Cryptosporangium aurantiacum: one gene and its partner. The main gene of each other region encodes a partner of the protein of the gene in region 2 in a complex. Links are inferred from orthologs where the notes say so. Each region holds a gene or a part of one and is shown on either strand. Other genes may lie near its edges. The genes, in order: rpsJ and nusB.

The links.
Region 1: the proteins of nusB (region 2) and rpsJ are in contact, whole or in part, in a solved structure (PDB 3D3B), measured with the Escherichia coli proteins. The link is inferred for Cryptosporangium aurantiacum from one-to-one orthologs.

Annotation. Positions count from the first base shown.
Region 1 is NZ_FRCS01000005.1:513,022-526,391, forward strand. What follows is about bases 9,994-12,922. They hold rpsJ (30S ribosomal protein S10), read right to left. Parts: upstream 11,648-12,922; coding sequence 11,339-11,647; downstream 9,994-11,338. Other genes in these bases: rplD (50S ribosomal protein L4), read right to left, coding at 9,994-10,548; rplC (50S ribosomal protein L3), read right to left, coding at 10,545-11,213; tuf (elongation factor Tu), read right to left, coding at 11,779-12,922. In the rest of the region: BUB75_RS20015 (adenylate kinase), read right to left, coding at 1-98; preprotein translocase subunit SecY, read right to left, coding at 98-1,429; rplO (50S ribosomal protein L15), read right to left, coding at 1,699-2,151; rpmD (50S ribosomal protein L30), read right to left, coding at 2,156-2,338; rpsE (30S ribosomal protein S5), read right to left, coding at 2,340-2,936; rplR (50S ribosomal protein L18), read right to left, coding at 2,977-3,372; rplF (50S ribosomal protein L6), read right to left, coding at 3,372-3,911; rpsH (30S ribosomal protein S8), read right to left, coding at 3,920-4,324; BUB75_RS20055 (type Z 30S ribosomal protein S14), read right to left, coding at 4,425-4,610; rplE (50S ribosomal protein L5), read right to left, coding at 4,613-5,182; rplX (50S ribosomal protein L24), read right to left, coding at 5,182-5,529; rplN (50S ribosomal protein L14), read right to left, coding at 5,532-5,900; rpsQ (30S ribosomal protein S17), read right to left, coding at 6,003-6,290; rpmC (50S ribosomal protein L29), read right to left, coding at 6,287-6,526; rplP (50S ribosomal protein L16), read right to left, coding at 6,523-6,945; rpsC (30S ribosomal protein S3), read right to left, coding at 6,949-7,860; and 7 more genes. UniProt on the Escherichia coli protein: Involved in the binding of tRNA to the ribosomes. Part of the processive rRNA transcription and antitermination complex (rrnTAC). The complex forms an RNA-chaperone ring around the RNA exit tunnel of RNA polymerase (RNAP).
Region 2 is NZ_FRCS01000011.1:65,452-79,286, forward strand. Bases 8,917-11,799 are described here. They hold nusB (transcription antitermination factor NusB), read right to left. Parts: upstream 10,643-11,799; coding sequence 10,190-10,642; downstream 8,917-10,189. Other genes in these bases: pyrR (bifunctional pyr operon transcriptional regulator/uracil phosphoribosyltransferase PyrR), read right to left, coding at 8,917-8,930; bldD (transcriptional regulator BldD), read left to right, coding at 9,444-9,920; efp (elongation factor P), read right to left, coding at 10,639-11,202; BUB75_RS30550 (glycoside hydrolase family 9 protein), read left to right, coding at 11,396-11,799. In the rest of the region: carB (carbamoyl-phosphate synthase large subunit), read right to left, coding at 1,160-4,480; carA (glutamine-hydrolyzing carbamoyl-phosphate synthase small subunit), read right to left, coding at 4,480-5,595; BUB75_RS30515 (PH-like domain-containing protein), read right to left, coding at 5,592-6,122; BUB75_RS30520 (dihydroorotase), read right to left, coding at 6,119-7,402; BUB75_RS30525 (aspartate carbamoyltransferase catalytic subunit), read right to left, coding at 7,399-8,370; more of pyrR, read right to left, coding at 8,367-8,916; more of BUB75_RS30550, read left to right, coding at 11,800-13,426; aroQ (type II 3-dehydroquinate dehydratase), read right to left, coding at 13,496-13,835. UniProt on the Escherichia coli protein: Part of the processive rRNA transcription and antitermination complex (rrnTAC). The complex forms an RNA-chaperone ring around the RNA exit tunnel of RNA polymerase (RNAP).

The DNA of each region.
Region 1 (13,370 bases), on a different replicon or contig from region 2:
TCACCGGTAGAGATCTTGGGCGCGCAGAGGTGAGCTGCGATGAACTCGGCCTGAGTCCCCTTGCCCGCACCCGGGGGGCCGACCAGTACCAGCCGCACTAGCGGAGGAAACCTTCGTAGTTGCGCTGCATGAGCTGGCTCTCGATCTGTTTAACGGTCTCGAGACCGACACCGACGATGATCAGTACCGCCGTACCCCCGAAGGGGAAGTTCTGCGTGTTGTTGCCGCCGTCATCGAGCAGGGAGATGAACAAGTTCGGAAGAACCGCGATGATACCCAGGTAGATCGACCCCGGCAGGGTGATCCTGCTCAGAATGTAGCCGAGGTACTCCGCGGTGGGCCGACCGGGCCGGATGCCCGGCACGAAGCCACCGAACTTCCGCATGTTGTCCGCGACCTCGGTCGGATTGAACGTGATCGCCACGTAGAAGTACGTAAAGAAGACGATCAAGCCGAAATAGAGCAGGATGTGGAGCCACGAGTCCGCGGGCGTAATCCACTTGTCCACGAATCGCTGCACCGAACCCGGGTTTTCCGGGTCACCGAGCTGACTGAACAGCTGCGGCAGATAGAGCAGCGATGAGGCGAAGATCACCGGAATGACGCCGGCCTGGTTCACCTTCAGCGGGATGTAGGTGGACGTGCCGCCGTACATTCGCCGGCCGATCATCCGCTTCGCGTACTGGACCGGAATCCGCCGCTGCGCCTGCTCGATGAAGACGACGAGCGCGATGACGACCAGAACGATCACCAGCACGATGCTGAAGACCAGACCGCCCTTGGTCTCCAGGATGTTGTTGCCCTCGTACGGCATGCGCGCCGCGATCGAGGTGAAGATCAGGACCGACATGCCGTTGCCGACGCCGCGGTCCGTGATCAGCTCGCCGAGCCACATGACCACTGCCGTACCCGCGGTCATCGTCAGGACCAGCGTGGTCAGCGTCAGCCACTGCGGCTGGGCGGTGTTGCTCGGGATGATCGAGAGGTTGCAGCCCTGGAACAGGTTGCCGCTCCGGGCGAGCGCGATGTAACCGGTCGACTGGAGAACGGCCAGGCCGATAGTCAGATAACGCGTGTACTGCGTGATCTTGGCCTGACCCGCCTGGCCTTCCTTGCGCAGCTGCTCGAGCCGCGGAATGACCACGACGAGCAGCTGCAGGATGATGCTGGCCGTGATGTACGGCATGATCCCCAGCGCGAACACCGACAGCTGGAGGAGTGCGCCTCCGCTGAACAGGTTCAGCAGCGTCAGGACCTCGCTGCCACCACCAGTCTTGAGCTGGTCGATGCACTGATTGATGTTGGTGACGGACACGCCTGGTGACGGCAGCGTGGCGCCGACTCGGTAGATCGCAATGATGAACAGCGTGAAGAAAATCTTCTTGCGCAGGTCGGGCGTACGAAACGCCCTACCGAAGGCGGCGAGCACAAGTCCTCCTGCGCACGGACCCATCGTCGTGGCCCGCTGATCGGTCAGGCCGGTGACCCAGAGAGGTCAGCCGCGGCCCAGTGTGGTCGGGGCAGCCCGCTCCGCCGTCAGGCGCGGGCCTGTGGTGCGACTCTAACAGTCGGTCGGTCTCCGATGGCCCACGTCGAATCTCGGCGTGAGCACAGCTCCCTGAGAGGGGCCTGAGGAGCCATAGAGACCAACGGCGTCCGGCCCGGGCGAGTTCCGCCCGGGCCGGACGCCGCAGTGGTTCAGCTTTCGGTGATCTCGTTGACCGTGCCGCCGGCCGCCAGGATCTTCTCCTTGGCGGTGGCCGAGAACTTGTGCGCCGACGCGGTGAGCTTGACGCCACCGAGGTCGCCGTCGCCCAGGATCTTGACCAGGCGGTTCGGGCGAACGGCACCGGCGAGCGCGAGCTCCTCCGGGCCGATCTCGCCGCCGTCCGGGAACAGCTCGGCGAGCCGGTCCAGGTTGACGACCTGGTACTCCACGCGGAACCGGTTCTTGAAGCCCTTCAGCTTCGGCAGTCGCATGTGGATGGGCATCTGCCCACCCTCGAAGCGCGCCGGAACCTGGTAGCGGGCCTTGGTTCCCTTGGTACCGCGACCAGCCGTCTTACCCTTGGAGCCCTCTCCGCGACCCACACGGGTCTTCGGGGTGTGGGCGCCGGGGGCCGGCTTCAGGTGATGGACCTTGAGGGCCATGGCGTTACTCGACCTCCTCGACCGTCACGAGGTGCCGCACGGTGTGCACCATGCCGCGCATCTCGGGGCGGTCTTCCTTCACGACGACGTCGTTGATCCGCTTGAGCCCCAGCGAGCGCAGCGTGTGACGCTGGTTCTGCTTGGTGCCGATCACCGACCGGATCTGGGTGACCTTGAGGCGTGCCATGTCACTCCCCTCCGGCCCGAGCCCGCAGCAGCGCCGCGGGAGCGACGTCCTCGAGCGGCAGACCGCGGCGGGCCGCGATCGCCTCGGGACGCTCGATCATCTTCAGCGCCGCGATCGTGGCGTGCACGATGTTGATCGCGTTGGACGAACCGAGGCTCTTGCTCAGGATGTCGTGAATGCCGGCGCACTCCAGCACCGCGCGCACCGGACCACCGGCGATGACACCGGTACCGGGGCTGGCGGGCTTCAGCAGGACGACGCCGGCGGCGTCCTCACCCTGAACCGGGTGAGCGATGGTCGAGCCGATCCGCGGCACCTTGAAGAAGTGCTTCTTGGCCTCCTCCACGCCCTTGGCGATGGCGGCCGGCACCTCCTTCGCCTTGCCGTAACCGACACCCACGGTGCCGTCACCGTCGCCCACCACGACCAGCGCGGTGAAGCTGAAGCGACGACCACCCTTGACGACCTTCGCCACACGGTTGATGGCGACGACGCGCTCGATGTGAGGCGACTTCTCCGGGGCCGCTCCGCCCCGCCCGCCGTCGCGGCGGTCCCGGCGGTCCCCGCCTCCACCGCCTCGGCGCTGCTGACCAGGCATCAGACGTTCCCCTCGTAAGTGTTTTCGGTGCTGGCGATCATCAGAACTCCAGCCCACCTTCGCGGGCAGCGTCGGCCAGAGCCGCGATCCGCCCGTGGTACTTGTTGCCGCCGCGGTCGAACACGACCGCGTCGACACCGGCCGCCTTCGCCCGCTCGGCGACCAGCGCGCCGACCTTCTTGGCGAGGGCCGACTTGTCGCCCTCGCCACCGCGGATCGACACGTCCAGGGTCGACGCCGAGGCGACCGTGCGGCCGGCCGTGTCGTCGATGACCTGGGCGTAGATGTGTCGCGTCGACCGGGTGACGACCAGACGCGGACGGGCCTCGGTGCCGACGACCTTCTTCCGCAGGCGGAAGTGGCGACGCGCCTTGCCCACCCGGCGGACGGCGGAGACGCCGGCGCCGGACTTGCGCTGAAGCAGAGACGCAGCCATCACTTACCTGCCTTTCCGGCCTTACGCCGGACGTTCTCGCCCTGGTATCGAACGCCCTTGCCCTTGTAAGGCTCCGGCGGACGAATCTTGCGGATGTTGGCGGCGACCTCGCCCACCAGCTGCTTGTCGATGCCCTCGACCACGAACTGGGTCGGCTTCTCGACGCGGAAGGAGATTCCCTCCGGCGGCCGGACGGTGACCGGGTGGCTGAACCCGAGCGCGAACTCGAGGTCGGAACCCTTGGCCTGGACGCGGTAACCGGTGCCCTGGATCTCCAGGGTCTTGCTGTACCCGTTGGTGACGCCGGCGATCATGTTCGCCACCAGCGTGCGGGTCAGCCCGTGACGCTCCTTCGCCCGACGCTCGTCGTTCGGGCGCGAGACCTCGATCGAACCGTCCTCGCCGCGACCGATCGTGATCGGCTCGACGACCTGGTGGGTGAGCGTCCCCTTCGGGCCCTTCACGGTGACCGTCGCGCCGTCAATGGCGACGTCGACGCCGGAAGGCACCGGGATCGGCAGCTTACCGATGCGTGACATGCTCTCCCCTACCAGACGTAGGCGAGGACTTCCCCGCCCACTCCACGCTTGGTCGCCTGCCGGTCGGTGAGCAGGCCCGACGACGTGGAGATGATCGCCACGCCGAGGCCGCCCAGCACGCGGGGCAGACTGTTGGACTTCGCGTACACCCGCAGACCCGGCTTCGACACGCGCCGCAGACCGGCGATGCTCCGCTCCCGGTTCGGGCCGTACTTCAGGTCAACGGTGAGGACCTTGCCCACGCCGGTCTCGGAGTCGGCCACGGTCCAGCCGGCGATGTAGCCCTCCTGCTGAAGGATCTCGGCGACGTGCGCCTTGAGCTTCGAGTGGGGCATCGTCACCCGGTCGTGGTACGCCGAGTTGGCGTTGCGCAGACGAGTCAACATGTCTGCGATCGGGTCGGTCATCGTCATGGGTTCATGCCTTTCTCGCCGCGGTTCCCGAAGGCCTTCGGCGAAGCAGCGGACCTGTGCCCAGGTCCTTCATACGAGGTGGCGATCTGCGCGCTGCGCGTCACCACGAGGACTTGGTGACTCCGGGAAGCTCGCCGCGGTGCGCCATCTCCCGCACGCAGATGCGGCACAGACCGAACGACCGGTACACGGCGCGCGGACGGCCACAACGCTGGCAGCGAGTGTACGCACGCACCTTGAACTTCTGCTTGCCGGAAGCCTTCTGGATCAGGGCCTTCTTCGCCATGCTCAGTTCTCCTTGAACGGAAAGCCGAGGAGCTTGAGCAGCGCCCGACCCTCCTCGTCCGTCGTCGCGGTGGTCACGACCGTGATGTCCATGCCCCGCTGGCGGTCGATCTTGTCCACGTCGATCTCGTGGAACATCGACTGCTCGTTGAGGCCGAACGTGTAGTTGCCGTGGCCGTCGAACTGCTTGCCGGACAGACCGCGGAAGTCGCGGATCCGGGGCAGTGCGATCGACAGCAGGCGGTCCAGGAACTCCCACATACGGTCGTTCCGGAGCGTGACCTTCGCGCCGATCGGCATGCCCTCGCGCAGCTTGAACTGCGCGATCGACTTCCGGGCGCGCTGCACCTGGGGGCGCTGGCCGGTGATCGCGGTGAGGTCGCGGACCGCGCCGTCGATCAGCTTCGAGTCACGAGCGGCGTCGCCGACGCCCATGTTCACGACGACCTTGACGACGCCGGGAACCTGCATGACGTTCGAGTAGCTGAACTGCTCGCGCAGCGCGGGGACGATCTCCTCGCGGTACCGCAGCTTCTGCCGCGGCTGGATCTTCTCGGTGGCCGGGGCAGTCATCAGATGTCCTCACCGGTCCGCCGGGAGACGCGGATCCGCTTGCGCGAAACCCGGCCGTCGTCGCCGGTGACCTCTTCGGTCCGGTACCCCACCCGGGTCGGCTTACCGTCGCCGCCGACCACCATCACGTTGCTGACGTGGATGGGGGCCTCCTGCGTCACGATCCCGCCCGACTTGGCGCCGCGCTGCGTGGTGGAGACCTTGGTGTGCTTCTTGATCCGGTTGACGCCCTCGACGAGCACCCGCTGGGTGTCGGGGTACGACTGGATCACCTTGCCCTTGGCGCCCTTGTCCTTGCCGGCGATGACCAGGACCGTGTCGCCCTTTTTCACCTTGAGCTTCGCCATGGTCAGAGCACCTCCGGGGCCAGCGAGATGATCTTCATGAACCGCTTGTCCCGCAGCTCACGCCCGACCGGGCCGAAGATACGGGTCCCGCGCGGGTCACCACCGTCCTTGATCAGGACCGCGGCGTTCTCGTCGAAACGAATGTAGGAGCCGTCTGGCCGCCGCTTCTCCTTCACGGTGCGGACGACGACGGCCTTCACGACGTCACCGCGCTTCACGCCCGCGCCGGGGATGGCGTCCTTGACGGTGCCCACGATGATGTCGCCGATACCCGCGTACCGCCGGCCGGAGCCACCCAGGACCCTGATGCACAGGATCTCCTTGGCCCCAGTGTTGTCGGCGACGCGCAGTCGCGACTCCTGCTGGATCACGTCAACTCCATTGATGTCGCGCCGGTTCTCTCCGAGAGAGCCTGGCGGAACGGAACTTTCATATTGTGCCCGAGGGTTCTCGCGAACCCTCGGGCAGCGGCACTACTTCGCGCGCTCGAGGATCTCGACGACGCGCCACCGCTTGGTGGCCGACAGCGGCCGCGTCTCCATCAACCGGACCCGGTCGCCGACGCCGCAGTCGTTCTGCTCGTCGTGCGCCTTCAGCCGGTGGGTGCGACGGATGACCTTGCCGTACAGGCGGTGCTTGACGCGGTCCTCGACCTCGACGACCACCGTCTTGTCCATCTTGTCGCTGACCACGTAGCCCTCACGGACCTTGCGGTCGTTCCGCGACTCAGTCTCCGTGCTCACGGTGTCCTCACTGCTCATGCCGTCACCTCACTCGGCGCCTGCTCGATGCCGAGCTCACGCGACCGCATGATCGTGTAGATCCGGGCGATGTCCCGGCGGACGACCTGGAGTCGGCGGTTGTTGTCCAGCTGACCGGTCGCGCTCTGGAAGCGGAGGTTGAACAGCTCCTCCTTGGCCTCCCGCAACCGGGTGACGAGCTGCTCGTCGTCGAGCTCGCGCAGCTCAGCAGCCTTGTCGTTCGGGCCGCTGCTCATGCCGCCTCACTCCCCTCGCGCTTCACGATCCGGCACTTCATCGGCAGCTTGTGGATCGCACGGCGCATGGCCTCGCGAGCAATCTGCTCGTTCGGGTACTGCAGCTCGAAGAGCACACGACCCGGCTTGACGTTGGCGACCCACCACTCCGGCGAACCCTTACCGGAACCCATCCGGGTCTCGGCAGGCTTCTTGGTCAGCGGGCGGTCCGGGTAGATGTTGATCCAGACCTTGCCGCCACGCTTGATGTGCCGGGTGATCGCGATACGCGCCGACTCGATCTGCCGGTTGGTCACGTAGGCCGGCTCCAGCGCCTGGATGCCGTACTCGCCGAAGGTGACCGCCGTACCGCCCTTGGACGCGCCGCGACGCGTCGGGTGGTGCTGCTTACGGTGCTTGACCCTGCGGGGAATCAGCATGGGTCAGCCCTCCTGACTGGTGTTCTCAGCTGGTGCCGCGGCGGGCGCCTCGACAACAGGAGCGGCTGCGGCCTCGGTGGCCACCGGCGTCTCGACCTGAGCCTCGGTCGCCGGGGTCTCCGTGGCCACCGGGGCCTCGGTCTCGGTGCGCTCGGCACCCCGACCGCCGCCCTGACGCTCGCCGCGGCCACGACCGCCGCCGCCGCCACCGGCGCCACGACGACGCTCCGGACGGTTGCCACGGTGCTGGCGCAGCGCGGCCTCGGCCGCCTCGCGCTCGGCGCGGCTCTGCACGACGTCGCCCTTGTAGATCCAGACCTTGACGCCGATCCGGCCGAACGTCGTGCGGGCCTCGTAGAAGCCGTAGTCGATGTTCGCGCGGAGCGTGTGCAGCGGCACCCGGCCCTCGCGGTAGAACTCCGACCGCGACATCTCGGCACCGCCGAGGCGACCGGCGCACTGCACCCGGATGCCCTTGACGCCCGGCGACTTCATCGCCGACTGCATGGCCTTACGCATGGCGCGACGGAAGCTGACCCGGCTCGAGAGCTGCTCGGCAACGCCCTGGGCGACCAGCTGCGCGTCCGCCTCGGGGTTCTTGACCTCGAGGATGTTCAGCTGCACCTGCTTGCCAGTGAGCTTCTCGAGCTGCCCACGGATCCGGTCGGCCTCCGCGCCGCGGCGGCCGATGACGATGCCCGGCCGGGCGGTGTGGATGTCGACGCGAACCCGGTCACGGGTGCGCTCGATGTCGACCCGGGCGATGCCGGCGCGCTCCATGCCGCGCGACATCATCTTCCGGATCGCCACGTCTTCTCCGACGTAGTCCTTGTACAACTTGTCCGCGTACCAGCGGGACTTCCACTCGGTCGTGATGCCGAGCCGGAAGCCGTGCGGGTTAACCTTCTGACCCATTACTCGGCGCTTCCCTTCGTGGCTGCCGCTCGGCCGCCGCTCGCCTTCTTCGGCGCCCGCTTCGGCTTCGCCGCCGGGGCCACACTCTCCACCACGACAGTGATGTGGCAGGTGCGCTTCCGGATCCGGTACGCACGCCCCTGGGCGCGCGGCCGGAACCGCTTCATCGTGGGGCCCTCGTCCACGAAGGCCTTCGTCACGAGCAGCGAGTCGGGGTCGAGCCGCTCGTTGTGCTCGGCGTTCGCGATCGCGCTCTCGACCACCCGGTAGACCTGCTCGCTGGCGGCCTGCGGGGCGAACTTGAGCGCGGTCAGCGCCTCCTTCGCGGGCAGACCCCGGATGAGGTCGACCACACGCCGGGTCTTCATCGCCGTCGTCCGGACATACCGCGCCTCGGCGAATGCGCCCGGGGCGTCCCCGAGCAGCTGCACGCGCCGCGGATTCACGCGCTTGCCGTCGATCACTGCCATCTGTCTGCTCTCTCGTCTATCCGCGCCCGGCTCACCAGACGCACCTGGATCCGCGTCAGCGGCGGCGGCTCTTGCGGTCGTCCTTCTCGTGGCCCTTGAACGTGCGGGTCGGCGAGAACTCGCCCAGCTTGTGGCCGACCATCGCCTCGGTGACGAACACCGGCACGTGCTTGCGTCCGTCGTGGACGCCCAGCGTGTGGCCGATCATCTCCGGCGTGATGGTCGAACGACGCGACCAGGTCTTGATGACGTTCTTGGTTCCCCGGGCGTTCTGCGCGTCCACCTTCTTGATCAGGTGGTCGTCGACGAAGTAGCCCTTCTTCAAGCTGCGGGGCATGGCCTACAACCTCAGCGCTTCTTGTTGGTCTTGCGGCGGCGGACGATGAATTTGTCGCTGGCCTTGTTGGCCCGGCGAGTGCGCCCCTCGGGCTTGCCCTTGGGGTTGACCGGGTGACGACCACCAGAGGTCTTGCCCTCACCACCACCGTGCGGGTGGTCGATCGGGTTCATCGCCACACCACGGACGGTCGGGCGCTTGCCCTTCCACCGCATGCGACCGGCCTTGCCCCAGTTGATGTTCGACTGCTCGGCGTTGCCGACCTCACCGACCGTCGCGCGGCAGCGCGCGTCGACGTTCCGGATCTCACCGGACGGCATACGAAGCTGGGCGTACGGCCCGTCCTTCGCCACCAGCTGGACGCTCGCACCGGCGGAGCGGGCGATCTTCGCGCCACCACCCGGCTTCAGCTCGATCGCGTGAACGACCGTACCGACCGGGATGTTGCGCAGCGGGAGGTTGTTGCCCGGCTTGATGTCGGCACCGGGGCCGGTCTCGACCCGGTCGCCCTGACGCAGCTTGTTCGGCGCGACGATGTACCGCTTCTCGCCGTCGACGAAGTGCAGCAGCGCGATGCGCGCGGTGCGGTTCGGGTCGTACTCGATGTGCGCGACCTTGGCCGGCACACCGTCCTTGTCGGCCCGGCGGAAGTCGATCAGCCGGTAGGCACGCTTGTGCCCACCGCCCTGGTGGCGGGTGGTGACCCGACCGTGCGCGTTCCGGCCGCCCTTGCTGTGCAGGGGCCGGACCAGCGACTTCTCCGGGTGGTCACGGGTGATCTCGACGAAGTCGGCGACGCTCGAACCACGCCGGCCTGGCGTTGTCGGCTTGTATTTGCGGATGCCCATCTGTATCCCTCAGCTCTCGATCCTCAGATTCGGTCCGGCCCCCGTCAGGAGACCGGTCCCCCGAAGATCTCGATGCGGTCACCCGGCGCGAGGCTCACGATCGCGCGCTTGGTGTCCTTCCGCTTACCCGTGCCGAACTTGGTCCGCTTCCGCTTCCCCTGCCGGTTCAGCGTGTTGACCGCCGTGACCTTCACGTTGAAAACCTGCTCGACCGCGATCTTGATCTGCGTCTTGTTCGCGTCCGTGCGCACGTAGAACGTGTACTTGTTGTCGTCCAGCAGTCCGTAGCTCTTCTCCGAGACGACCGGAGCGAGCAGGATGTCGCGCGGGTCGTAAATCACTTCGTCTCCTCGGTGTCGAGCTCGGCGGAGCTGGCCTTGGCGGTAGCGCCACCGGAAGAGATCTGGCCGGCGCTGGCAGCACAGAACTCGTCGTACGCGTCCTTGGTGAACACCACGTCGTCGCTGATCAGCACGTCGTACGTGTTGAGCTGGTCGGGCGCCAGGACGTGGACTTCCTTGATGTTCCGAACCGACAGCCAGCCGGTGCGGTCGCCGCGGGCGACCACGACCAGGACGTGCCGCGAGCTGGACAGGTTCGCCAGCGCCTTGACCGCGTCCTTGGTGGACGGCGCGTCGCCGGAGACCAGCGACTCGAGCACGTGCACGCGACCGCCGCGGGCCCGGTCGGAGAGCGCGCCCCGGAGGGCAGCAGCCTTCATCTTCTTGGGCGTCCGCTGCGAGTAGTCGCGCGGCTGCGGGCCGTGGACGACGCCACCGCCGGTGAACTGCGGCGCGCGGGTCGAACCCTGACGCGCGCGGCCGGTGCCCTTCTGCTTGTAGGGCTTGGCCCCACCGCCGGACACCTCCCCGCGGGTCTTCGTCTTGTGCGTGCCCTGCCGGGCCGCTGCCTGCTGGGCCACCACGACCTGGTGGATCAGCGGAACGTTCGTCGTCACGTCGAAGATCTCGGCGGGCAGGTCGGCAGTGCCGGTCTTCGTGCCGCCGGCGTCGACGATGTCAATCGTGGTCACTTCGCCACACCGCCCTTACCAAGCTGGGTCTTGGCGGCGGTGCGGATGAGCACCAGGCCGCCCTTGGGCCCGGGCACAGCGCCCTTGACCAGGATCAGGCCCTTCTCAGCGTCGACGCGGTGGACGCTGAGGTTCATCGTGGTGGTACGGACGCCGCCCATGCGGCCGGCCATGCGCAGGCCCTTGAAGACACGACCCGGGGTCGCGCAGCCGCCGATCGAACCCGGCGCGCGGTGCTTGCGCTGGGTACCGTGGCCGGCGCCGAGGCCCTTGAAGCCGTGCCGCTTCATGACACCCGCGTAGCCCTTGCCCTTGCTGGTGCCGACGACGTCGACCTTGATGCCCGCCTCGAAGATCTCCGCGGAGACCTCCTGGCCGACCTCGTACTCGGCCGCGTCAGTGGTGCGCACCTCGACGAGGTGCCGCCGCGGGGTGACGCCGGCGCCCTTGAAGTGGCCGCTCTCCGGCTTGTTCACCTTCCGCGGGTCGATGCCGCCGAAGGCCAGCTGGACCGCGGAGTAGCCGTCACGTTCGGGGGTACGAACCTGGGTCACGACATTCGGCCCGGCCTGCACGACGGTCACCGGAACGATCCGGTTGTTCTCGTCGAAGACCTGGGTCATGCCGAGCTTCTCGCCCAGGATCCCCTTGATCTGCCTGTCCATCTCTTCTTTCCGACTCTCTTTGGTCCGGATCCTCTCCCGGCCTGGATAACCGGCCGGGCGTGTCCTTCAGCGGTATACGTAATGCGTTGTCGAGTCCTGAGTCCGAACTCGAGCGCGACTACGTCCTAGAGCTTGATCTCGATGTCGACGCCGGCCGGAAGGTCGAGCCGCATGAGCGAGTCGACGGTCTTGGGCGTCGGGTCGAGGATGTCGATCAGCCGCTTGTGGGTCCGCATCTCGAAGTGCTCGCGGGAGTCCTTGTACTTGTGCGGCGAGCGGATCACGCAGTAGATGTTCTTCTCGGTCGGCAGCGGCACGGGGCCCGCAACCGACGCACCGGTGCGGATCACGGTGTCGACGATCTTCCGCGCCGAGCTGTCGATGACCTCGTGGTCATAGGCCTTGAGCCGGATGCGGATCTTCTGTCCCGCCATGGAACCTTCAGTCCTGTCTGTTACGCCGGGGGTCGGGTGGCTGCCGGATAGTCGCCGCGCGGCGCGGCGGTCGGATCAATGCGACCCGACCGCCGCGTCGCGTCGGGGCCGCACGCGGCCCCAGCGGACAACTAGTTGTTGATCTTGGTGATGCGGCCGGCGCCGACGGTCCGACCACCCTCGCGGATCGAGAACCGCAGGTTGTTCTCCATCGCCACCGGCTGGATGAGCTTCACCGACATCTCGGTGTTGTCACCCGGCATGACCATCTCGGTGCCCTCGGGGAGGGTGACGACACCGGTCACGTCGGTGGTGCGGAAGTAGAACTGCGGACGGTAGTTGTTGAAGAACGGCGTGTGGCGGCCACCCTCGTCCTTGCTGAGGATGTAGACCTGCGCCTCGAACTCGGTGTGCGGGGTCGTGGTGCCCGGCTTGATGACAACCTGGCCGCGCTCCACGTCCTCGCGCTTGATGCCGCGGAGGAGCAGACCGACGTTCTCGCCGGCACGCGCCTCGTCGAGCAGCTTGCGGAACATCTCGACGCCGGTGACCGTGGTGGTCTGCTTGGTCTCCTTGATGCCGACGATGTCGACGGTCTCGTTGACCTTCAGCACACCCCGCTCGACACGGCCGGTGACGACCGTACCGCGACCGGTGATCGTGAAGACGTCCTCGATCGGCATGAGGAACGGCTTGTCGAGGTCCCGCTCGGGCTCCGGGATGGTCTCGTCGACCGCGTTCATCAGCTCGATGATCTTCTCGCCCCACTCGGCGTCGCCCTCGAGCGCCTTCAGCGCCGAGACACGCACGATCGGAGCGTCGTCACCCGGGAACTCGTACTGGTTGAGCAGCTCCCGAACCTCGAGCTCGACGAGCTCCAGGATCTCCTCGTCGTCCACGACGTCGGCCTTGTTCAGGGCGACGACGATGTACGGAACGCCGACCTGGCGGGCCAGGAGCACGTGCTCCTTGGTCTGCGGCATCGGGCCGTCCGTCGCGGACACGACCAGGATCGCGCCGTCCATCTGGGCGGCACCCGTGATCATGTTCTTGATGTAGTCAGCGTGACCCGGGCAGTCGACGTGCGCGTAGTGCCGCGCCTCGGTCTGGTACTCGACGTGCGCGATCGAAATCGTGATACCGCGCTGCCGCTCCTCCGGCGCCTTGTCGATCTGGTCGAACGGCGTGAAGGGGTTGATGTCCGGGTACTTGTCGTGCAGGACCTTGGTGATCGCCGCGGTCAGCGTCGTCTTACCGTGGTCGATGTGACCGATGGTCCCGATGTTGACGTGCGGCTTGGTCCGCTCGAACTTCGCCTTCGCCACTGGTCTTTCCTCCTGTGGACTAAAACCTGGAACGCCGTGCGTCCGGATCTATTGCGGGTCGGGTATCGCCTTCGGCTCGGGGCTTATTCGCCCGTTGCCTTGGCGATGATCTCCTTCGCGACGTTCTGGGGAACCTCCGCGTAGGAGTCGAACTGCATCGAGTAGCTCGCCCGGCCCTGGGTCTTCGACCGGAGGTCTCCGACGTAGCCGAACATCTCGGAGAGCGGAACCAGAGCACGGACGACGCGGGCACCGCCGCGCTCCTCCATCGCCTGGATCTGACCGCGCCGCGAGTTGAGGTCGCCGATCACGTCGCCCATGTTCTCCTCGGGCGTGGTGACCTCGACCGCCATCATCGGCTCGAGCAGCGCGGGGTCGGCCTTGCGGGCCGCTTCCTT
Region 2 (13,835 bases):
GTCACCGAACCCTGCACCGCCTGTCGAAAACCGCTCTGCGGGCTGCTCAGCGGGCCGGGAACACCCTCGCCGAGCGGCGATCGTCCGACGCCACGCTGAGTGACGGTTCGGTTGATTTCCCGGACCAGTCCGGGACCGCGGTAGATCAGCCCGCTGTAGACCTGCACGAGCGCCGCGCCGGCGTCGAACAGAGCGGTCGCGTCGGCGGCGGTGAGGATCCCGCCGACGCCGATCACCGGCAGCCGTCCGTCGGTCTCCCGGACCACGAACCCGACCAGTTCCCGCGCCCGGGCGGTCAGCGGCGCGCCCGACAGGCCACCGGCCTCCGTGGTGTCCACGCCCGCGCGGCTCAGCGTGGTGTTCGCCACGATCACCCCGGCGACGCCGTGCGCCGCACAGACCTCGAGGACCTCGCCGATCGCCGCGTCGGTCAGGTCCGGTGCGATCTTGACGACGAGCGGCACCGGCTTTCCGGCCGGGCGGCGGGGTCCCGGGGAAACGCTGAGCGCTGCGGCCTCCGAAGCCAACGCGCCGATCAGCGCGTCGAGCGCCGCACGGTCCTGCAGCGCGCGCAGCCCCGGTGTGTTCGGCGAGCTGACGTTGACCGCGACGTAGTCCGCGTACCGGTGCACGAGCCGCAGCGACGTCAGGTAGTCCTCGACCGCCTCGTCCAGCGGCGTCACCTTGGACTTGCCGAGGCTGACGCCGACCGGGATCGGCAGCGGCGGCGTCCCACCGGCGGACAGGTCGGCCAGCCGGGCGGCCAGCGCCGCCGCGCCCCGGTTGTTGAACCCCATCCGGTTGACGATCGCCTCGTCGGCGGGGAACCGGAACAGCCGCGGGCGCGGGTTGCCCGGCTGGGCGTGCGCGGTCACGGTGCCGGCCTCGACGAACCCGAACCCGAGCCCCGCCCAGGCCGACAGCGCGACCCCGTTCTTGTCCATGCCGGCGGCCAGCCCGACCGGCCCCGGGAACCGGACGCCGAACAGCGTGCGGCTCAGCCCCGGGGCATCGCCGAGGGCCCAGCGACGCCCGGCAGCCACTGCGGCGGGCACGCGGCCGAACCGAGTCAGGAGAGCCAGCGTGCGCTCATGAGCCGGCTCGGCGTCACCGCCACCGAGCCGGAACAGCGCCTGGTCGCGCAGGACCCGGTAAACGCTCATGGACGCAGCGCCCGGTGCAGCTCCTGGAGCGGCCGGACGTACAGCTCGCCCCGCAGCTGGGCCTCGATGCCGAGGACGGCCGCGGCCGCCGCCTGCACGGTCGTGATGCACGGCACATCGGCCGAGACCGCGGCGGAGCGGATCTCGTACCCGTCGACCCGCGGCCCGGAGTTGCCGTACGGCGTATTGATGACGAGTTGAACCTCACCCTCCTGGATCAACGTGACCACATCGTGATCGTCGTCGCCGCTGGCGGGCTCGAAGTGCTTGCGCACCACGCGAGCCGGGATGCCGTGCCGCCACAGCACCTCCGCGGTGCCGTGCGTCGCGATCACCTCGAAGCCCAGGTCGGTCAGGCGCTTGACCGGGAAGACGATCGAGCGCTTGTCCTTGTTCGCCACCGAGACGAACACCCGGCCCTCGGTCGGCAGCGAGCCGTACGCCCCGGCCTGGCTCTTGGCGAACGCGGCGCCGAACGCGGTGTCGATGCCCATCACCTCGCCGGTGGACTTCATCTCCGGGCCCAGCAGGTTGTCCACACCGGCCCCGGACGTCGTGCGGAACCGCTTGAACGGCAGCACCGCCTCCTTGACCGCGATCGGCGTCTGGCCCAGCGCCAGCGTCCCGCCGTCGCCCTCGGCCGGCAGCAGGCCTTCGGCCCGCAGCTCGGCGATCGTCGCGCCGAGCATGATCCGGGCCGCTGCCTTCGCCAGCGGCACGGCGGTCGCCTTGCTCACGAACGGCACGGTCCGGGACGCCCGGGGATTGGCCTCGAGCACGTAGAGCGTGTCGTCCTTCAACGCGTACTGGACGTTGAGCAGCCCCTTCACGCCCACCCCGGCAGCGATCGCCGCGGTCGAGCGTCGCACGTTCTCGATGTCGGACGAGCCGAGCGTGATCGGCGGCAGCGCGCAGGCCGAGTCGCCGGAGTGGATCCCGGCCTCCTCGATGTGCTCCATCACGCCGCCGAGGAAGACGTTGCCGGTGCCGTCGGCCAGCGCGTCCACGTCGATCTCGATCGCGTCGTCGAGGAACCGGTCGACCAGGACCGGGTGCTCGGGGCTGACCTGGGTCGCCCTGGCGATGTAGGACTCCAGCGTGGCGTCGTCGTAGACGATCTCCATGCCGCGCCCACCGAGCACGTAGGACGGCCGCACCAGGACCGGATAGCCGATCGTCTCCGCGATCGTCCGGGCCTCGCGGTACGACGTGGCCAGGCCGTGCTTCGGAGCCGGGAGCCCGGCCTCCTCCAGGACCCGGCCGAACGCGCCGCGCTCCTCGGCGAGGTGGATGCTCTCCGGCGGCGTCCCGACGACCGGGACGCCCGCCGCGGCCAGCCGCCGCGCCAGGCCGAGCGGCGTCTGACCACCGAGCTGGACGATCACACCGACCACACCGGGCCCACCGGCCTCGCGACCGGACGTGTTCTCGGCGTGCCAGACCTCCAGCACGTCCTCGAACGTCAGCGGCTCGAAGTAGAGCCGGTCGGACGTGTCGTAGTCGGTGGAGACCGTCTCCGGGTTGCAGTTGACCATCACGGTCTCGTAGCCGGCGTCCCGGAGCGCCATCGCGGCGTGCACGCACGAGTAGTCGAACTCGATGCCCTGCCCGATCCGGTTCGGACCGGAGCCGAGGATCATCACCTTCGGCCGGTCGCTCGGCGCGACCTCGGTCTCCGCCTCCGGGTCGGTCTCGTAGGCCGAGTAGTGGTACGGCGTGCTCGCGGCGAACTCCGCCGCGCAGGTGTCGACGGTCTTGTAGACCGGACGAACCCCGAGCCGGTGCCGCAGCGTGCGGACGCCGTCCTCACCCGCGAACTCCGGACGCAGTGCGGCGACCTGCCGGTCGGACAGGCCGGCGCGCTTGGCCCGCAGCAGCAGGTCGGCGTCGAGCACGGCGGCGTCGACCAGCTCGGCACGCAGCTCGACCAGCGACAGGATCTGGTCGACGAACCACGGGTCGTAGCCACTCACCGCCGCGACCTCGGCCACCGAGTTACCCAGGCGCAGCGCCCGCTCGGCGTCGTAGAGGCGGCCGTCGTGGGGCGTACGCAGCGCCTCGAGCGCGTCGTTGTCCGGATCGGGAACGGTCCAGAACCCACCCGAGCCGGTCTCGGCCGAGCGCAGCGCCTTGTTCAGCGCCTCCGGGAACGACCGGCCCAGCGCCATCGCCTCGCCGACCGACTTCATCGTGGTCGTCAGCTCGGGGTCGGCGCCGGGGAACTTCTCGAACGCGAACCGCGGCACCTTCACGACGACGTAGTCCAGGCTCGGCTCGAAGCTGGCCGGGGTCTGCTTCGTGATGTCGTTGCGGATCTCGTCCAGCGTGTAGCCGACGGCCAGCTTCGCCGCGATCTTCGCGATCGGGAAGCCGGTGGCCTTCGACGCGAGCGCCGAGGATCGGGAGACCCGCGGGTTCATCTCGATGACGACCAGGCGGCCGGTCTCCGGGTGGATCGCGAACTGGATGTTGCAGCCGCCGGTGTCGACGCCGACCGCGCGCAGCACCGCGATGCCGACGTCACGCAGCCGCTGGTACTCGCGGTCGGTGAGCGTCATCGCCGGGGCGACCGTGACCGAGTCGCCGGTGTGCACGCCCATCGCGTCCACGTTCTCGATCGAGCAGACCACGACGACGTTGTCGTTGCGGTCGCGCATCAGCTCGAGCTCGTACTCCTTCCAGCCGAGCACGCTCTCCTCGATCAGGACCTCGGTGGTCGGGCTGGCGGCCAGGCCGGCGGACGCGATCCGCTCCAGGTCCTCGGGCGTGTGCGCCATGCCCGAGCCGAGGCCGCCCATCGTGAACGAGGGCCGGATCACCACCGGCAGGCCGAGGTCGGCGACGGTGGCGCGCACCTCCTCCATCGAGTGGCACACCGCGGACCGGGGCGTCTCGGCGCCGACCGACGCGCAGATGTCCTTGAACCGCTGCCGGTCCTCGCCGCGCTGGATCGCCTCGATGTCGGCGCCGATCAGCTCGACGTTGTACTTCTCCAGGACGCCGCGCTCGTGGAGGGCCACCGCCGTGTTCAGCGCGGTCTGGCCGCCGAGCGTGGCCAGCAGGGCATCGGGCCGCTCGCGGGCGATGATCTGCTCGACGTACTCCGGGGTGATCGGCTCGATGTAGGTCGAGTCGGCGAACTCCGGGTCGGTCATGATCGTCGCCGGGTTGGAGTTGACGAGGCTGACCCGCAGGCCCTCCTCGCGCAGGACCCGGCAGGCCTGGGTGCCGGAGTAGTCGAACTCGGCGGCCTGGCCGATCAGGATCGGCCCGGAGCCGATCACCAGCACGTGCCGGATGTCGTTGCGCTTCGGCATCAGGCCGCACCTTCCATGAGCTTCACGAACCGGTCGAAAAGGTAATCTGCGTCGTGCGGACCGGCCGCCGCCTCGGGGTGGTACTGGACGCTGAACGCCGGCCTGTCCAAGCAATTCAGCCCCTCGACGACGTCGTCGTTGAGGCAGACGTGGCTCACCTCGGCGCGCCCGAACTCGGTCTCGGCGGAGCCGGTGCGGGGGGCGTCGACCGCGAACCCGTGGTTGTGCGCGGTGATCTCGACCTTGCCGGTCTCCCGGTCGATCACCGGCTGGTTGATGCCCCGGTGCCCGTACACGAGCTTGTACGTGCCGAACCCGAGCGCGCGGCCGAGCACCTGGTTGCCGAAGCAGATGCCGAACGTCGGCAGCCCCTCGCCGAGCGCGGCCTGCGCGAGCTTCACCGCGGTGTCGGCGGTCGCCGGGTCGCCCGGACCGTTGGAGAAGAACACCCCGTCGGCGCCGCGCGCCAGCAGCTCCTCCGGCGACGACGTCGCCGGCAGCACGTGCACCTCGATGCCGCGCGCGGCCATCCGGCGCGGGGTGTTGCGCTTGATCCCGAGGTCGATCGCGGCGACCCGGAAGCGCGTCGGGCCCTCGGCGTTCACCACGTACGGCTCGGGCGTCGTCACGTCACCGACCAGGTCGGCGCCGGCCATCTGCGGGCTGGCCAGGACGCGTTCCAGCACCTCCTCGGCGCTGGCGCCGTTGCTGGAGACCGCGGCGCGCATCGCTCCGCGCTCCCGCAGGTGCCGGGTGAGCGCCCGGGTGTCGACGCCGGCGATGCCGACGATGCCCTCGTCGGCGAGCCGGTCGTTCAGCGCGCCGGTCGCGCGCCAGTTCGACGAGATCCGAGCCGGGTCGCGGACCACGTACCCGGCGACCCAGATCTTCGCCGACTCGTCGTCCTCGAGGTTCACGCCGGTGTTGCCCACGTGCGGCGCGGTCATCGTGACGATCTGGCGGTGGTACGAGGGGTCGGTGAGCGTCTCCTGGTAGCCGGTCATGCCGGTGGTGAAGACGGCCTCGCCGAACGTCTCGCCGACCGCGCCGAACGCCTCACCGCGGAACGTGCGGCCGTCCTCCAGGACGAGCAGGGCAGGGGTCTTGGTGCTCATGCGGTCTTCTCCAGGATGACTTTCTCGATCTCGCGCAGATGAGTGGCGTTGTCGATGCGGTGGTCGGCGCGGAAGCCGCTGTCCAGCAGGTAGCCGTTCTGCTCCCAGGTGACGACGAGCAGCCCGGCGCCGCCGACGACCTTGTTCGCCAGCCCGGCGTCCAGGCGGGCTTCCCGGACCGCGGCGGCCGGGATGAACAGCGGCGCGGTGCCGTCCCGCTCGATCAGCAGCCCTTCGGGGCCGGTGTGCAGGGTGGCAGCGGCCCGGTCGGCCAGCTTCCCGGCGTAGACCCGGGCCTGCCAGGAGCCCGCTTCGGTGGTGCCGACGTAGAGCCCGTCGGACGCCGGGGTGGCATCGGTGACGGTTCCCTCGGGCAGCGGCAGCAGGTCGGCGTGCGCCGCGACACGGCGCTTCCAGGCTCGTCGGGCGGCCCAGACGATCAGCGCGAAGACCACCAGGACGCCGAGCGTGAAGAGAATCCGGCCGGTCCAGTTGTCGGGTGGACGTTCGTACGCAGCGGCGATCATGCCTGTGCCTTCCCGTCGAGCACCGTCGCCCGACCCCGCAGGAAGGTCGCGACGATCTTCCCGGGCAGCGTGAGCCCGGTGTACGGCGTGTTGCGGCTGATGCTGGCCAGCCCGTCGGGGGTGACCGTCCAGGTGGCTGTCGGATCGACGAGCGTCAGGTTCGCCGGTTCACCGACGGCGAGCGGCCGGCCGTGCCTGCCGTCGAGGTTCGCGATGCGCGCCGGAGCGCTGCTCAGGCGCTCCGCCACACCGGCCCAGTCGAGCAGCCCGGTGTTGACCATCGTGTGGATGACGATCGGCAGCGCGGTCTCCAGCCCGAGCATGCCGGGCCGGGCCGCCGCCCACTCGCACTCCTTGTCCTCGCGGGCGTGCGGGGCGTGGTCGGTCGCGACCGCGTCGATCGTGCCGTCGGCGAGCGCCTCCCGCAGCGCGGTGACGTCCTCCGAGGTGCGCAGCGGCGGGTTGACCTTGTAGACCGGGTCGTAGGTCGCGGCCAGTTCGTCGGTGAGCAGCAGGTGGTGCGGCGTCACCTCGGCGGTGACCCGGATGCCCCGGCTCTTCGCCCAGCGCAGCACCTCGACCGAGCCTGCGGTCGACACGTGGCAGACGTGCAGCCGCGAACCGACGTGGGCGGCGAGCAGCGCGTCGCGGGCGATGATCGCCTCCTCGGCGACCGCGGGCCAGCCGGTCAGCCCGAGCCGGGCCGACTGCTCCCCCTCGTTCATCTGCGCGCCGACCGTGAGTTTCGGATCCTCGGCGTGTTGGGCGATGACCCCGTCGAACGCCTTGACGTACTCCAGCGCGCGGCGCATCACCGCGGCGTCGTGCACGCAGTGGCCGTCGTCGGAGAACACCCGGACCTGCGCGGCCGAGTCGGCCATCGCGCCGAGCTCGGCCAGCCGCTCGCCGCCGAGCCCGAGCGTGACCGCGCCGACCGGCTGAACGTCGACCAGGCCGACTTCGCGGCCGAGGCGCCAGACCTGCTCGACGATCCCGGCCGCGTCGGCGACCGGGTCGGTGTTGGCCATCGCGCAGACCGCGGTGAACCCACCGAGCGCGGCGGCGCGGCTGCCGGTCTCGATCGTCTCGGCGTCCTCCCGGCCGGGCTGGCGCAGGTGGGTGTGCAGGTCGACGAGGCCGGGCAGGGCGCGCAGGCCCCGGGCGTCGATGACCTCGGCCTGCGGGTCGGAGCCGTCGGCGAGCAGGCCGTCGCGGATCAGCAGGTCGGTGACCGTGCCGTCCGGGAGCGTCGCGCCACGAAGCAGGTACGAGGGGTTCACCGGGCGCCTTCCGGGTCGATCGCGGGCGGGACGTTCAGCGTGGGCCGGGCCGGGCCGACCGCGCCGCCGAGAAGCAGGTAGAGCACGGCCATCCGGACGTTCACGCCGTTGGTGACCTGCTCGACGATCGTCGAGCGGGGTGAGTCGGCGACCTCGGGTGCGATCTCCATGCCCCGGTTCATCGGGCCGGGGTGCATGACGATCGCGTGCTCGGGCAGCGCGCCCAGGCGCCGGGCGTCCAGGCCGTAGCGGCGGGCGTACTCGCGCTCGGTCGGGAAGTACGAGGCGTTCATCCGCTCCCGCTGGACCCGCAGCGCCATCACCACGTCCAGCTTCGGCAGGACCGCGTCGAGGTCGTAGGAGACCGTGACCGGCCAGGACCCCACCCCCACGGGGACCAGCGTCGGCGGCGCGACCAGCGTGACCTCGGCGCCGAGCGTCGAGAGCAGCAGGACGTTGGACCGGGCGACCCGGCTGTGCAGGACGTCGCCGACGATGCCGACCCGCAGGCCCTCCAGCCGGCCGAGCCTGCTGCGCATCGTGTAGGCGTCCAGCAGCGCCTGGGTCGGGTGCTCGTGGGTGCCGTCACCGGCGTTCACGACCGCACCGTCGACCCATTTCGCCAGCGTGTGCGGTGCGCCGCTCGCCTGGTGCCGGATCACCACGGCGTCCGCGCCCATCGCCTGGAGGGTCAGCGCGGTGTCCTTGAGCGATTCGCCCTTGCTGACGCTGGAGCCCTTGGCGGAGAAGTTGATGACATCCGCGGACAGCCGCTTCGCGGCCGCCTCGAACGAGATCCGGGTGCGGGTGGAGTCCTCGTAGAAGAGGTTCACGACCGTGCGGCCGCGCAGCGTCGGGAACTTCTTGACGCTTCGGCCGGCCGCCGCCGCGAGCTCGGTGGCCGTGTCGAGCACCAGCGTCGCGGTCTCGGCGTCCAGGTCGGCGGCGGAGAGCAGGTGCGTGATCACGCCTCCACCTCCGCCCTGGCCAGCACGACCGCGTCCCGGTCGTCGACCTCGCGGAGCTGCACCCGGACGCTCTCGGTGCGGGAGGTCGGCAGGTTCTTGCCGACGTAGTCGGCCCGGATCGGCAGTTCGCGGTGCCCGCGGTCGACGAGAACGGCGAGCTGGACGATCCGCGGGCGACCGAGGTCGGACAGGGCGTCGAGCGCGGCGCGGATCGTCCGGCCGGAGAACAGCACGTCGTCGACCAGGATCACCCGGCGGCCGTCAACGCCGTCGCTGGGCAGGTCGGTGCGCTCCAGGGCGCGCGGACCGCGCAGCCGCAGGTCGTCGCGGTAGAGCGTGACGTCGAGGGCGCCGACCGGGAGCCGCACGCCGGTGAAGGTCTCGATCCGCTCGGCCAGTCGCCGGGCGAGCGGGGTGCCGCGGGTCGGGATGCCGAGCAGAACGGTGTCGGCGCCACCGTCGGTCTTCTCCAGGATCTGGTGTGCGATCCGGTCGACGGTTCGGGATACCGCCGCGTCATCGAGGATCTCCCGGTCTACCGGGGTCGTGCCCTCCGGCACTGGTTCCGAGGCAGGCGTCACCGCCGGCCACCTCCTTCCCCGCCTCACCGGACGGGTCGTTAAAGGATGTGCGTTCCGAAGAGCAACGCTAGCAGCGCCGGTACGGTGTGCGACGGATCGCCGCACAAGCATCAGACGCCGCACGCGACCCAGATCACAGCACTCGTCCGCGGAGTCACCACCGCACGTGGGGGGTGGTTTCTGTACCGATTCGCACCGCCCCGCACACAGGTTCCGGTACCGATGCGAACCAGGTGACGACGGGATGGTGAACTATGGCGGTCACACCGCGCAGCAACATCGGGCACGGTTGCTTACCGCGTGGAATCGACTGAGGCGTTCAACGTCACATCGCCGGGCGGCTACGGTTTCGCCATTCCCCTTGACCGGATTGCCCCACTGGGCCTACGGTCACTCTCCGTAGCGACCGGGCGCGGTGACGTGGCTCGGCTTGTCGCTGCCCGTCCGCCCGCATGCTTTCCCCGGGCATGCGCATTACCCCTCGGAGAACGAATGTCCGATTACGCCAAGGCCCTCGGCGCCCGGCTGCGAGCCATCCGGCAGCAGCAGGGCCTCTCGCTACAGGGGGTGGAGGAGAAGTCCGGTGGTCGCTGGAAGGCGGTCGTCGTCGGGTCGTACGAGCGCGGCGACCGGGCTGTCACCGTCGCCCGCCTCAACGAGCTGGCCGAGTTCTACCGGGTCCCGATCGCGGAGCTCCTGCCCGGCGACGGCCCCGGTCGCCACGAGGGCGCGAGCAAGGTCGTGATCGACCTCGAGCGGCTCGAGCAGCTGCCCGGCGACGAGCTCGGTGCCGTGCAGCGGTTCGCCCGCAGCATCCAGCAGCAGCGCGGTGACTACAACGGCCGGGTGCTCTCGATCCGCGCCGACGACCTCCGCACGCTCGCGATCGTCTTCGACGTCTCGCCCGCCGGCCTGATCGAGAAGCTGACCGAGTGGAACGTGCTGGTCGCCACCCCGATCCGGCCGTAGTACCCCTGGAGCGCCAGCCGGGGGTGTCGGCTGGAGCCACCTACGACGAAGCCCCTCGCGCCGATGGCGCGGGGGGCTTCGTCGTTGCCTGCGGCGGCTCGCGGCTCAACGTCCGCAGGATGCCGCGAAAAGCGCCGCCAGGCGCGTGCAGTTGTCTGAAGGTGGAGCCCGCTCAGGGCGGGGCTGGCAGTCGAGCGCGAGGCCGCCTCGTATTAGTCATACTCAAGGCCTCGCGCTCGCCTGTCAGCGTCGTCCTAGGCGGGCCGCCCTCAAAGTTCTGCTTTGACGAGTTGGAGACGGCCTAGCAGGCCGTTCACGAAGCGCGGGGACTCGTCCGTCGAGAGTTCGCGGGCGAGATCCACCGCCTCGTCGATCGCTACCGCGTCCGGGATGTCCTCGCGGAACAGCAGCTCGTACACGCCGAGCCGGAGCAGGTTCCGGTCGACGGCGGGCATCCGGTCGAGCGTCCAGCCCTCGGCGTACGTCGAGATCAGCTCGTCGAGCCGGGGCCGGTTCTCGGTCACGCCCTCGACCAGCGTGATCGCGTAGTCCGGAACCGGAGGGTCGGACTGCGCGAGCCGGTCGCGGGCGGTCGCGAGTGGTTCGGTACCACGGACGTCGGCCTCGAACAGGATGTCGAGGGCGCGCTTCCGTGCCTTGCGACGCGCCGACCGCCGATCCGGGTCGTTGTCTCGGCGCGGGTTGGAGCGAGGGGTAGTCACCCGGTGACCCGGCCGATGTATCGCCCGTCGCGGGTGTCGACCTTCAGCTTGTCACCGGTGTTGACGAACAGCGGGACCTGGATCGTCGCGCCGGTCTCCAGCTCGGCCGGCTTCGTGCCGCCGGTCGACCGGTCGCCCTGCAGGCCGGGGTCGGTGTGTGCGACGACGAGCTCGACGGACGCCGGAAGCTCGACGTACAGCGGCGTCGCGTCGTGCAGCGCGACCGTGACCTCGGCGTTCTCCAGCAGGTAGTCGGCGTTGCCGCCGACGGTCGCCGCAGGCACCGTGATCTGGTCGTACGTCTCCGAGTCCATGAAGACGAAGTCCTCGCCGTCCTTGTACAGGTACGACATGGCGGCCTTGTGGACGTTGGCGGTGTCAACTTTCACGCCGGCGTTGAACGTCTTGTCGACGACCTTGCCGGTCAGCACGTTCTTCAGCGTCGTCCGCACGAACGCTCCGCCCTTACCGGGCTTCACGTGCTGGAACTCGACGACGTTCCAGAGCTGACCCTCCAGGTTCAGCGTCATGCCGTTCTTCAGGTCGTTCGTGGTGGCCATGCGGAAGCTCTTCGTCTCCTGGTCGGCCGGTCCGACAGGCCGTGTGGCAGGCCGTGGGCCGGTGCGCAAGTCGTAGGGATCAGCTGAGAGGCTGGGCGGCGGTGACCGCCCGCTTGGCAGGTCACCAGATACTACCTGTATCCGGTAGCCGCCCCACCGGCTACACGTCCGCCGGACCGTGGCCGGCGGCCGGATGCAGGTCGACCCACCGACCTGGCTCGTGCTGATCGGCCCGACGTCCGGGTCGCACCGATATCTGTCAGGAAGGGAACTCGTGCGCAACCGCCTCCCCCGGCTGCTCACCACGGCATCCGCCGTCCTCACCACGCTCGCGCTGGTCGCCGGCTGTACGGGCGAGTCCGACGAGAAGCCCGAACGGCCCAGCCAAGACGGCAGTTGGAGCCCGGTGGGACCCACCGACGCGGTGGTGCACACCGACCAGGTCGGCTACGGCACTCTCGAGACCAAGGTCGCCGTGCTGCTGGCGCCGCGTAAGGCGGACAGCGCCGGGTTCGTCGTCGAGCGGCAGGACGGGTCGGTCGCGCTGAAGGGCACGGTCGGCACCGACCGGGGGGCGTGGAGCGAGCGGTACCCGGCGACGTACCCGATCGACGTCTCCGGTTTACGCACCGCGGGCGCCTACCGGATCCGGGTCACCGGCGGCATCACCGCGGTGTCGCCGGTCTTCGTGGTGGGCGCGAGCAGGGAGCTGTTCGGCCAGGTCGCAGCCGACACGGTCGAGTTCTTCGGGGTACAGCGGGACGGCGCCGACGTGCTGAGCAAGCCGATCCCCCGCGAACCGTCCCACCTCAACGACGCGAAGGCGACGGTCTACGACGCGCCGGACTTCGCCGACGGCGACGACCTGGGCAAGAACCTGACCGCGACCGCGGGCGCCCCGGCCGTCGACGTCACCGGTGGCTGGTTCGACGCCGGCGACTACCTGAAGTTCACCCACACCACCGCGTACGCACTGGCCCTGATGCTGCTGGCCGAACGGGGAGGGGCCACCAGCATCGGCAACGGCAAGGCGATCGACGGTATCGGCGCGGAGGCGGCGTTCGGTGTCGACTGGCTGGACAAGATGTGGGACGAGTCGACGCAGACGCTGTATTTGCAGGTCGGGCTCGGCAGCGGTGGTGCGGACGGGCTGCTCGGCGACCACGACGTCTGGCGGCTGCCCCAGGACGACGACAGCGCGTCCGGCGAGTCGAAGCGGTACCTGAGCCACCGGCCGGTGTTCCGGGCGAACCAGCCGGGCGAGGAGATCAGCCCGAACGTCGCCGGCCGGGTCGCGGCCGCGTTCGCGCTGGCCGCGCAGGTCGAGGCCGGTGACGACCCGACCGCGGCCAGGGCACACCTGGACGCCGCCGCGACGATCCTCGACCTGGCGGGCGGCGAGGACTACGGCACGCTGATGACGTCGTACCCGCGCGAGTACTACCCGGAGAGCTCGTGGGCCGACGACATGGCCCTCGGCGCGACCGAGCTGGCCCGGGCGGGCCTCGTGCTCGGCGACACCCGCGCGACCACCTGGACCCAGCAGGCGGCCCGCTTCGCGAGCCTCTCGATCAGCGCGGGCAACAAGGGTCCGCTCAACCTGTACGACGTCGGGCCGCTCGTCGACGCCGAGCTGCACGCGCTGCTGCAGGAGACCGGGAACCCGGCTACCGAGGTGACGCCGGAGACGCTGGTGGGCAACCTGAAGGCTCGCCTGGACACCGCGGTCGCGGCCGCGGCGAAGAGCCCGATCGGGGCCGCGGCGCCGATCACGCAGGACGACTTCACGTCCAAGACGTTCGGCTGGGCCGCGGTCGCCGCGCTCTACCACCGCGCGGCCGACGACGACAGCTACGACGCGTTCGGCACCACCCAGCGCAACGTCGCGCTCGGGACGAACGGGTGGGGGCTCTCGCTGGTGGTCGGCGTCGGCCACACGTACGCGAAGTGCATCCACCACCAGATCGCGAACCTGGCCGGGAGCCTCACCGGCACCGGGAAGATCGCGACCGGAGCGGTCGTGAACGGGCCGAACGCGTCGAGCGCGTTCAAGGGGCTGACCACGTCGGATACCGCGAAGACGTGCACGGGCGTGAACGTGAGCCGCTTCGACCGGTCCGACGCGAAGTTCGTCGATCAGCCGCAGGCCTACTCCAGCGTCGAGCCCGCCATCGACTTCACCGCAACGGCTCTCCTAGCCGTGACGCTGCAGGCTCGGTTGTAGCGCTGCTCGGTTGATGCGCCGAGGCGCTGCACATTTTGTGCCCCTGGAGGGGCACAAAATGTGCAGCGCTTAGCGGGCGGCGATGTGGCGGAGGGCCAGCTGGTAGCCGGTGAGGCCGAGGCCGATGATGGCGCCGGTGGCGACCGGGGAGATCACGCTCGTGTGCCGGAACGGCTCGCGCTTGTGCACGTTCGTGATGTGCACCTCGATCAGCGGGGCGTTCAGCATCGCGCACGCGTCCCGTACCGCGATGTTGTAGTGCGTCCACGCGCCGGGGTTCAGCACGACCGGTGCCCGCTCGTCGGCCGCCGCGTGCAGCCAGCCGAGCATCTCGTGCTCCGCGTCGGTCTGCCGCACGACGACGTCGAGGCCCAGCTCCGCGCCGGTCTTGACGCAGAGCGCCGCCAGG